DNA from 2 places in the Variovorax sp. 05T418 genome. Region 2 is predicted to be linked to the other one. Evidence: predicted binding sites of a transcription regulator. Region 2 holds the regulator's gene; the other holds the start of a gene.
The links. Region 2 encodes sigma-54, which starts transcription at its own class of promoters, with help from an activator protein. Its sites were predicted from a motif close to TGGCANGNAANCTGCTTT; they were not measured.
Positions count from the first base shown of each region.

Region 1: the regulator sigma-54 is predicted to act here: its motif matches at 2,848-2,865, upstream of AC1DMS_RS17545 (pilin).

Region 1 covers NZ_JBFTLJ010000008.1:84,072-89,629, reverse strand. The annotation lists gene AC1DMS_RS17555 (glycosyltransferase family 2 protein) at 1-178, opposite strand, end outside; gene AC1DMS_RS17550 (hypothetical protein) at 200-2,188, opposite strand; gene AC1DMS_RS17545 (pilin) at 2,355-2,792, opposite strand; gene AC1DMS_RS17540 (3',5'-cyclic-nucleotide phosphodiesterase) at 2,995-3,798, opposite strand; gene AC1DMS_RS17535 (CHASE2 domain-containing protein) at 3,831-5,558, opposite strand, start outside.
Region 2 covers NZ_JBFTLJ010000011.1:81,628-87,185, reverse strand. The annotation lists gene AC1DMS_RS21700 (YceI family protein) at 1-601, shown strand, start outside; gene AC1DMS_RS21695 (LysE family translocator) at 620-1,267, shown strand; gene AC1DMS_RS21690 (phospholipase D family protein) at 1,278-2,882, opposite strand; gene AC1DMS_RS21685 (RNA polymerase factor sigma-54) at 2,893-4,485, opposite strand; gene lptB (LPS export ABC transporter ATP-binding protein) at 4,503-5,297, opposite strand; gene lptA (lipopolysaccharide transport periplasmic protein LptA) at 5,294-5,558, opposite strand, start outside.

The DNA.
Region 1 (5,558 bases), on a different contig from region 2:
CGACGATCCCCGACTGCGCCAAGAAATCTTTCGCCTTTGCAATGCATGCCGGCAGAGTCCGCACCTCGTTGAGGCAAGGCATCAGAATCGTCAATTCCAACGGTGCTGGTCGCATGCTGGGCTCAAGGGGCACCGCGAGAAAAGCCGATCCAGCATCTGTCAAAGCTATTGCATTCATGGTCTTGCCTCCGTCTCAGCGCTACTGCTGCAACTCGACATAGGCACGGCCCCTCTCTTGCCAGCATCGCAGCTTTTGCTTCGCTTTCATCCAATCTTCAGCGCGCCCGATGGCGATTCGATCGCCACCGCCACGAATCAGATCGGCAAACCTTACCCAGCCATCATCGGTAACCCAGAGCGCCAGATCGGCGTAGCTGCGACGCCAGATCTGCCCGCTGCGCCAACTGCCCCCTCGGGTCTGCCTGAAAAGCTGGGGGCAAGCTTCCTCCACGTGGTCGAGGACCACATCGGCAATGCGCTTGGCGTCCTGCTCGGCGTCCAACAGGCCAGAGCCCGGCACCACTTTGCACGTGTAGAGCCAAACCTCATCGCGCGGACCAGAGCGAGGCCCGGGCCTTTCGATCACGTCACGATTGCCTTTGTAGCGGATGAAATCGCAGTCTCCTGTGCTTACACGCAAGCCAAATCGACGCAGCGCAAAATCGAAACGCCCTTCATTCGGCACCACCGGACGCCCGTCGGACTCGATTGTGTCGACAAGTTTGAGCAAGCGGAGACGGCCCTGGTTGGCCTCTATGAGCTTGCGGGCGCGGCGCCCCTCATTGCTGTCGGGCACGATGCCACTCGCAATGCCCAGGAAAGCCGAACCAGGGGCCAGCCAGGGCAGGAGGAACGATTGCGACTGAGAATCCATCGGCAGATAGAGGTATGGATCGACCTGCAGGGACGCCGGCACTGTCGCCTGAACCCATGGACCATCCCATCGCTGCGGGCTCCATCGGTATTCCGTTGCTTGCCACAGCAAGACAACTTGAGCGCCAAAAACCGAGGCAAGTGCATAGGCCAGCGCGCGCGGTGGCGCAGATGCCAAGATGCGCGACATCCCAACAACGAGCAATACACTCGCAATACAGGCCATCGGCAAAAAGTAGCGACTGTTGCCGCTCATACTGAGCCACACGATCCAGGCGATTCCGAACGAAATTGCCAGGCTCGCAAAGGCGCGTTGAGATGGGAGAGAAATTGGTGCCGTTTCGACATTGAAAGCACGCGGTCGCCGCCACAGCAAACCGCCCGCTATCCCTACGAGCGCCAACACGAAGAGCGCCGCATATCGCACGTCGGCGGCCATCGTCTCGGTGTGGATCAGACGCCGCGAACGCAGCATGTCAAACGGTCGGGTCACCGCTTCGACCCATGTTGAAGGAAGAAAGCGAGGATCGCGCATGCCTTGCACGAACTGTCCGATCGTGTTCGTCAAAGACGACGTCATACCCGTGGATGTGGGTTCAGTTGACGCAGCCGCTGGATGAAACAGGCCATCGAGCATCGGATAAACCGGATTTCCAAAAGCTTCCTGGAGGCGCCAAGCCCAGGGCAAAGCGATCACCAAGGCGGTTCCAGCGGCACAAAGCACAAATACCGCAAGTGCGCGCAGCCGCATTCGCGACGATGTCACGCAACCCAAAACCAGCGGCAAGGCTGGCAAAAGCACAAATAGGGCGTTGGACATCTTCAACGCAGAGGCGGCGCCAAGCAAGGCGCCGGCCATCGCCACCAGCCCCACACGGCCTCTCATGAAGGCGTTTGCGAGTGCAACATAACCGGCGAGTCCAAGCGCGCCCGTGGTGACGTCGTTGAACGACGAGCCCAGTTCCTGCAACAGAACCGGATTGAAGAACGCCACGCCAATCGCCGACCAAGTAACAAGCGATGGGCTGTTACCGTCCGGACTGCGGCTCACTGCGCGAGCCAGTTCCCAGGTCATCCAGAGCATGACGCTGTGGAGTAGCGCAAAGGTCACTCCGATCGCGAGCGATGGCCACCCTGCGCGCACCATCAGGTATAGGGGGACGTGGGAATATGGATTGAGATAAGTCTGCGTACCGGCTGGGAACAGGTCGATCGCCAAGCGTTCATTGAGCGCACCGAAGCCGGCATATAGGTGATAGTGAAGCGCGTCCCAAGGGACGTCCTTGCCGGCAAATAGTGTCCAGGTGATTGCCAAGAGGGTGCATATCCCATAGGCAACGGCACGTTCGGGCCAAACCGGCCGGCCTGCAGCAGGCCGACTTGGGGGCGATGCAAGCATGTATATCAACGCCTTTTCGGTTAGCGAAGAAAAAGCGGCCCGAAGGCCGCTTTTCAATTCGAAACCTTACAAATCTCGAGGGTTAAGTACGGCATTCAGCCGGGACAAACTTTTCGGTAATGGTGGTGGTGCACTTCCATTGCAGCTGGCCCGAACCCTTGTCGGTCGGCGTCAGGATGATGGTGCCGCCTGCACCCGGCACAGAGGAAGTAACCGTCACGGCGCCACCCGTGGCCGCGATCGACACGCCAGAAACATATTTCGTAGCACCCGGAAATGTATATCCGGTATTCGACGAGGTAACGGAAGCGAGATCACCGAACGAAGAACTGGTTTCGGCAACAGCCAACTTTGCAGGCGCTGCCATCAGGATGACTTCGCTGACCTTGGCACGGGTCGTGTAGTCCTGATACGCCGGCAGAGCCACAGCAGCCAAGATACCGATGATCGCTACAACGATCATCAATTCGATAAGGGTGAAACCCTTTTGCACATTGCGTGCGATAGAACGACGGTTCATTCAAAACTCCAGGTTGGTTTGTAGAGCCCGGGAACCAAGCCCGGAGCGCAGTACCTCCGCAGCATCTGTGCCACCCCGTTTTCGGGGCCTCGCGCCGTCGAAACCGAGCACTTTGCACTCAACCAGGTTACATCGAGTGACAAAAAATGCTTCTAGATGCTACAAGGCGTGACAAATTTGTCAGCCCTTTTGTGTCACCGACTCAAAAAGTCAGCACCCCATTCGCCTTCAACCACCGAATATCCCGCTGCGCCAACCCCGCCACCTGGTGCCCGGCCAGGTGCTCGATCTGCCACATGATCTCTTCGGTTTCCGCAGGCTTGGTGTGCGTGATGTAGATCGGAAACTGCTTGCCCGGATCGATGTGCGCCAGCTCGTCGGCCAGGGCGCGGGGCGACAGGTGCAGGCTGCGTTCGGCCAGGGCCTGCTCGCGGTTGCTGAATGCTGTTTCTATGACGAGCATGGCCACGTCCAGGGCGTTAAGGCGGTCCCAGAAGGGGGTGTTGCGCTCGGTGTCGCCGGTGAAGACCCAGTTGGCGCCGCCCTCGGCGCGGCTCACGGCAAAGCCGCAGGCGGGGACGGTGTGCACGGCCGGCAGCACCTCGATGCGCTTGGGGGCGGCGGTGCCCAGTTGCAGCACCTGGCCCACGGCAATGTCGTGAAAGCTCACGAAGGGGGCCTCGGGGCTGGGAATGCTCTCGAAGTCGGGCCAGATGACGTTGTTGAACACATGGGCGCGTAGCGCCTCGATGGTGGCTCGCAGGGCGTGCACGCGCAGCGAGCGGGTGCGGCGGCCACCGACGGCGTCGAGCATGAGGGGCAACGCGGCGATGTGGTCGAGGTGGCAGTGGGTGAGCACCACGTCGTCGATGCCGGCCATTTCTTCGAGGGTGAGGTCGCCCACGCCGGTGCCTGCATCGACGAGCAGGTCGGTGTCGATCAGAAACGAGGTGGTCCGGCAGTCCTTGGCAATGGCGCCCGAGCAACCCAGCACGCGAACCTGCATTGTGAGAGACCCTCTGCTTGTGTCTTCTGCCGTCATTTGGTTTCGAAGCGGGTTGCGCCGTCCCATTCGGGGTCTTGGGGCCGCAACGCCATGGAGGCTAATCGTTGTGCGTAGAGCTGGTAAAGGACTTTTTTGGCATCCGCGGCCAGCAGCGGATCCAGCAAGTTGCGGCCCATGGCCCAGTCCTGACGGCGGTAGGCGGCCAGCACTTCGGCCCAGCGCTGCAGCTGGGCGGATTGCTGCAGTGCGGCAGGGCTCTGGGCCTCCGCTTGCGCGGTGGCGCCGAGCGGCGTGAACACGGCCACGGCCTGCGCGCGGCCCTTGACGAGCACGCTGTCGAGCTCCTGCCAGACGAAGCCGGGCGCGAGTTCGCGGGTGGCGCCGCTGGCGACGATTTCCACGCCGTAGTGCACGCTCAGGCCTTCGAGGCGGGAGGCGAGGTTGACCGCATCGCCAACGACGGTGTAGCTGCGCCGCGCAGCCGAGCCCATGTCGCCCACGCTCATGACGCCGCTGTTGATGCCGATGCCCACGCTGATCTCGGGCCGGCCGGTGCTGCGGTGGAGGTTGTTGATGTCGCGCACGGCCTCGGCCATGTCGAGCGCGGCGCGCACGGCCAGGGTGGCGTGGTCAGGGGTGTCGATGGGGGCGCCCCAGAAGGCCATGACGCAGTCGCCCATGTATTTGTCGACGGTGCCGCGATGCGTGCTGATGACGCTGGTGAGCCGGTTGAACACGTTGTTCAGGAAGGCCTGCAGTTCGGCCGGTGCCATCTGCTCGGACAGGCGGGTGAAGTTGCGCATGTCGCAGAACATGACGCTCATGTGCTTGCTCTCGGCGCGCATGCTGTAGCGGCCGGGGGTGACGAGCATTTCCTTGACGAGCTGCGGCGGCACGTAGGTGCCGAAGAGCCGCACCAGCCCCCGGCGTGCGCGCGACTCGATGAAGTAGCCCCAGCCCATGTTGAAGGCAAAGGCGAGCACCGCCATGGCCAGTGCGGAGGCAAGCGGCAGCACGAGGCTGTGGCGCTGGTAGAGCCAGGCATTGACGCCGACCAGCGCCGCGAGGGTGGCAATGGCCAGCACCACGGCGCGCGGGGCGGGCAGCAGCGACAGGCCCAGCGCCAGCACGAGCCCCGCGGCCAGCACGCTGAGCACTTCGTAGCCGGGGGCGTAGTCGGGCACCGCGAGCAGGCGGTGGTCGAGCATGGCCGAGACGATGTTGGCATGCACTTCGACGCCGGGGAAGGCAGCGCCGACAGGGGTGGCGCGCAGGTCCTGCAGGCCCGGCGCGGTGGCGCCGACGAGCACGATGCGGTCCTTCAGCTCGCCGGGCGCAAGCCGCCCTTCGAGCACGTCGCCGGCGGACACGTAGCGGAACGATCCGCCGTGCGCTCCGCCGGGGCCGCGGAACGGCACCTGCATGGAAGCGGCTTCGTTGACGGGTATGCGCAGGCCGCCGGCCAGCAGGGACTGGAGCGGCGGCGCGGCGGCGCCGGGTCCGCTGGGTGCAAAGGCCGGCCGCACGGGCGGCGAGCCGCTGGCGAGCCGGTAGACGGCCAGACCCAGCGATTCGTAGTAGCCGGGCCGGGCGCGGTCGCCCTCATAGCGGGCGATGAGCGGCACGGCGCGGATGACGCCGTCGCCGTTCGACATGACCAGCGTGTTGAGAAAGCCCGCCGCCGGCGCGGCATCGGCCAGCACCGGCAGGCTGGCGCCAAAGCCGTTCCAGGCGGTGGCATAGCCGCGGCCCGGCGGAAA
Region 2 (5,558 bases):
CGCGGCGGCCCTTGCCACCCCTGCCCTGGCACAGGAATACACCGCGCCGCCCGTCGCCGCCAAGCCCGCGGGCGGCCCGGTGAAGAACGCCAGCTACGTGATCGACCCCACCCACACCTTCGTGATGTACGAGATGGGGCACTACGGCACCACCACCAACCGCGGCCGCTTCAGCACCAAGGACGGCTCGGTGCAGATCGACGGCAGCGGCAGCAGCGGCAAGGTCGACATCACGATGGACATCAGCTCCATCAACACCGGCGTCGACCTGCTCAACCGCCACGTGCAAAGCAAGGACTTCTTCAACGTGGCCGAATTCCCGACCGGGCGCTTCGTGGCGGACCGCATCGAGTTCAACGGCGACAAGGTGGCCGACGTGCCGGGCACGCTCACGCTGATGGGGCAGACCAGGCCCGTCACGCTCAGGGCCGTGCGCTTCAACTGCTACCTGAACCCGCTCATCAACCGCCAGGTCTGCGGCGGCGACTTCGAGACGACGGTGCAGCGCAGCGACTGGGGCATCACCTGGGGCCTGAACTTCGGCTTCGAGAACAAGGTGAAGCTGCTGGTGCAGGTCGAAGCGGTCAATGTGCAGCAATAGAAGAAGAAGGAGGCAACCATGAGCGGCATCACGGTTCCGTTGCTGGGCATCGCGGGCGCGATGATCGTCGGGGCCATGAGCCCCGGACCGAGCTTCGTCATGGTGGCGCGCACCGCCGTGTCGTCGTCGCGCCGCGACGGCCTGGCCGCGGCGCTGGGCATGGGCGCGGGCGGCGTGGTGTTCGCGATTGCGGCGCTGGTCGGGCTGCAGGCGGCGTTCCTCGCGGTGCCGGCGCTCTACCTGGCGGTGAAGCTGCTCGGCGGCGCCTATCTTGTGTACCTGGGCATCCGCATCTGGCGCGGTGCGCGCGAGCCGCTGTCCACCGCGCAGGAGGAACGCGCGGCCGCAGGCACGGGCGGCAATGCACGGCGCGCATTTCTCCTCGGCATGGGCACGCAGGTCAGCAACCCGAAGACGGCGGTGGTCTACGCCAGCATCTTCGCGGCCTTCCTGCCGCGCGAGGTGCCGCTGGCGCTGGCGCTTGCGGTGCCGGCGGTGATCTTCTGCATCGAGACCGGCTGGTATGCGGTCGTCGCGCTGGCGCTGTCGTCGGCGGCGCCGCGCTCGGCCTATCTGCGCTACAAGGCCTGGATCGACCGCGCGGCCGGCGGCGTGATGGTGCTGCTGGGCCTCAAGCTGCTGTCGGGCGTGCGCAGCAGCAGCTGAGCCGCGCGGACTACAGCAGGCTCTCGGGCGTCAGCGGCGCCAGCATCTCGAGCATGGTGCGGCCCCAGAAATCGGAGTCGGGCTCCTCGTTCAGCACGGTGGTCCGGCCGGCCTCCTCCTCGCTGATCCACTCGATGCGCGCATTGCCGCTGTCCTTCGCAAAGCGCAGCCGGTAGGCGCCCTGCTGCTTCAGCACCTCGATGAGCTTGAGCGTCTGCTGCGCCATCTCGGGGCTGCGGATGAACAGGCCGATCTCGGTGTTGTGCGTTTCGGAGCGCGGGTCGAAGTTCATCGAGCCAACGAAAAGAACCTGCCGGTCGATCACCGCCGACTTGGCATGCAGCCGCCCCACCGAAGTGCCGAACAGGCCGAGGCGCACGCTGCGACGCGTGCGCGTGGTGCTCAGTTCGTACAGCTCGGCGCCGAGCTCGAGCATCTCGGGCCGGTAGCGGCGGTAGGCGGTGTGGACCAGCGGCTCGTCGGTGGCGGCGAAGGAATTGGTGACGATGCTGATCTTCACGTTGCGCCGGCGGATCTCGCGCATCACTTCGAGCCCCGCCTTGCCCGGGATCAGGTAGGGCGAGACGATGGTCACCTCGGAGCGCGCGCGGCGCATCTGCTCGACCACGTTGTAGCGCACGCTGTCGACGTCGAGCAGCGGCACGCCGCCGTACGAGGCGGTCTTGCCGATCACGCGCTCGGGCGAATCGGCATACGCCTCGGCCAGCGTCCAGATCAGGTCGAGCTTGCCGGCATCCAGGTCTTCGGCGATCGGGCTGTAGCCGAGCAGGTCGTTGGGCGCGGGCCGGGGCGGCGGCGGCGTGGTGTCCGGGCCGGTGGCGGTGTCGAAGCGCTTCTGCAGCTCGTCACGTGTCAGTGTGCTGGCCACCACCGACTGGACCGGCCGCACATAGACGCTGTTCCAGTACTGGTCGAACAGCGCGCCCAGGCGCGGAATCAGCGCGCCGGCGACGAAGGTATCGAGATCGAGAAAATTCTCGCCCGCCGTGCGCCTGAAATACTGGTTGCCGATGTTGCGCCCGCCCGCCACCGCCATCGCGCCATCGGCGATGAAGAGCTTGTTGTGCATGCGCCGGTTGACGCGGCTGAAGTCGAACAGCGAGGCGGTGAAGCGCCTGAGCAGGCTGCCGCGCCCGGCCGGAAAGGGATTGAACAGGCGCAGCTCGACATTCGGCGTGGCGGCCAGGCCGAGCAGCAGCTCGTCCTCGCCCGAGGTGTAGAGATCGTCCATCAGGAGCCGCACGCGCACGCCGCGCCGGGCCGCATCGCGCAGCGCGCGCAGCAGGTAGCGGCCGGTCTCGTCGTTCTCGATCTGGTAGTACTGCACGTCGAGCGTGCGCTGGGCGCGCCGCGCGAGCTGGATGCGCGTGTCGAAGGCGAAATCGCCGCCCGGCATCAGGCGAAAGCCGCTCAGGTCGGGGTCGGGCTGCGAGGCCAGCGCGATCTTGCCGAGCGCGGTGTCGGCCGAGGCGGCCATGGCCCGGGTGCCCGGGCGCGGCGCCTCGTCGGGCAGGGTGGCGCAGCCGGCGAACAGCAGCACCGCCGCCATGGCGAAGACCCATTGCCCACAGCGCGACAGCAGGCGACGGGCCATCGGCGGCTTTCTACAGCGCCTTGCGGAGGTTGGCGGGCGCGATGCGCAGGGCCTCGCGGTACTTGGCCACGGTGCGGCGCGCGCACTCGATGCCCTGCTCCTTGAGCATCTCGGAGATCTGGCTGTCGGACAGCGGCTTCTTGATGCTCTCGGAGCTCACGAACTGCTTGATCAGCGCGCGCACCGCGGTGCTCGATGCATTGCCGCCGGTCTCGGTGCCCAGCGCCGAGCCGAAGAAGTACTTGAGCTCGACCGTGCCGAAAGGCGTGGACATGTACTTGGCCGTGGTCACGCGCGAGATGGTCGATTCGTGCAGGCCGAGTTCGTCGGCAATCTCGCGCAGCACCAGGGGTCGCATCGCGAGCTCGCCGTGCACGAAGAAGCTCTTCTGCCGCTCGACGATGGCGTTGCTCACGCGCAGGATGGTGTCGAAGCGCTGCTGGATGTTCTTGATGAACCAGCGCGCCTCCTGCAGCCGCTGCGACAGCGCCTGGCTGCCCTCGCCCTTGTGCGACTTGAGCGCGCCGGCATAGATGTCGTGCACGCGCAGCCGCGGCATCACTTCGGGGTTGAGCATGACGCGGAACTTGGCATTGGTGCCGCGGCCGATCTTGGTGACGATCACGTCGGGAATCACGATGTTGCGCTCGACATCGACAAAACGGCGGCCCGGCTTGGGCTCCAGGCGCGAGATGACCTGCAGCGCCGAGCGCACCAGCTCTTCGTTGGTGCGCGTGAGCGTGGCCAGGCGCTTGAAGTCGCGCCGCGCGAGCAGCTCCATCGGCTGCTTGCAGATCGCGATGGCGGTCTTGCGCACCAGCGCCTGTTCCTCGGTCTCGCTTTCGCTGGCGAGCGCGCGCAGCTGGATGCAAAGGCATTCGCCCAGGTCGCGCGCGCCGACGCCGGCCGGCTCCAGGCTCTGCAGCAGGCCGAGCGCCACCTGGAAGTGGTGCACCAGCTCGTCGAACTGGTCGTTGTCGTCGCCCGCGAGGCCCGAGGCCAGCGCCGGCAGGGAGTCTTCGAGATAGCCGTCGTCGTTGAGCGATTCGATCAGGAAGCGCAGCGCGGCGCTGTCGTTCTCGTTGAGCCGCAGGCTCAGCGCCTGCCGGTGCAGGAAGGACTGCAGCGACTCCTGGCTGCGCGCGAGCTCGGTGGCGTCGGCGCGCTCGTCGTCGCCCAGGTTGTTCTGGCGCGCGGGGGCATCGCTGCCCCATTCGCTGTCGTCGGGCGCCATGTCGACGGTGCCGTCGCCTTCCCAGTCGGGCTCGCGCTCGGTGGCGTCGGCGGCGGGAACCTCGGACTCGGCCGTGGAGGCGGTTTCGCTGGACGTGGCGGTCGCGCTGCTGGCCGGGGCCGAGCTGAATTCGCCCTCGGCGGCTTCACCGGCCTCGTCGCGCGGCACCGGCGTGTCGATGGCGTCGAGCCCGAATTCCTCGCGCGCGGCTTCTTCCGCGGTGCGTTCGAGGAACGGGTTCTCGTCCAGCATCTGCTCCACTTCCTGGCTCAGTTCGAGCGTGGACAGCTGCAGCAGCCGGATCGACTGCTGCAGCTGGGGCGTGAGCGCCAGGTGCTGCGAAACGCGAAGGGACAGCCCTTGCTTCATGGAGACCGACTCCTCCCTTACATCCGGAAGTGCTCGCCGAGGTACACCCTGCGTACTTCGGCGTTGTCGACGATCTCCGAGGGTGTGCCTTGTGCCAGCACATGCCCGTCGCTGATGATGAACGCGTGATCGCAGATGCCCAGCGTTTCACGCACGTTGTGGTCGGTGATGAGCACGCCGATGCCGCGCTCCTTCAGGAAGCTGATGATCCGTTGGATTTCGATCACCGCGATCGGGTCGATGCCGGCAAAGGGCTCGTCCAGCAGGATGAAGCGCGGCTGCGTGGCCAGCGCGCGGGCGATCTCGACCCGGCGCCGCTCGCCGCCCGAGAGCGCGAGCGCGGGCGAATCGCGAAGATGGTCCACCCGCAGGTCGGCCAAAAGGCCCGAGAGGCGCTCCTCGATGCGCTGCTTGGTTAGCGGCGCGGGCTTGCCGCTGGCGTCGGGCTCGCGCTGGAGCTCGAGCACGGCGCGCACGTTTTCCTCGACCGTGAGCTTGCGGAAGATCGAGGCTTCCTGCGGCAGGTAGCTCAGGCCCATGCGCGCGCGCCGGTGGATCGGCATGTGGGCGATGGGCTCGCCGTCGATGGTGATCTCGCCCGCATCGGCCCGCACCAGCCCCACGATCATGTAGAACGAGGTGGTCTTGCCGGCGCCGTTGGGGCCGAGCAGCCCGACGACCTCGCCCTTTTGCACGTCGAGCGAGACATCCCGCACGACCTTGCGGCTGCCGTAGCTCTTCTGCAGGCCGCGCACCACCAGGCGGCTGCCCGGCGTGCCGTCGGCGTTCTGGGTTCCAGCGGCTTCGATCACTTGCGCCTTTCCCCGTCGCCGCCCAGCGTGGTGCTCGAGCGCAGGCCGGCACCGGGTGCCGGCTGGGGCGCGGCCGCCGCTGGCGCGGCCCGTCCGCCGGCGGGCGCCGAGGCTCCGGGCGCCGGCGCGGTGGCGCTCTTGGGCGTGAGGATGGTCCGCACGCGTCCGCCTGGGGGTGCGTTCACGCCCGTGTTGGGCGGCACGGTGGAACCGTTGACCGTGTAGGTGTCGTTGCTCTGGTCGTAGACGATGAGCGCGCCG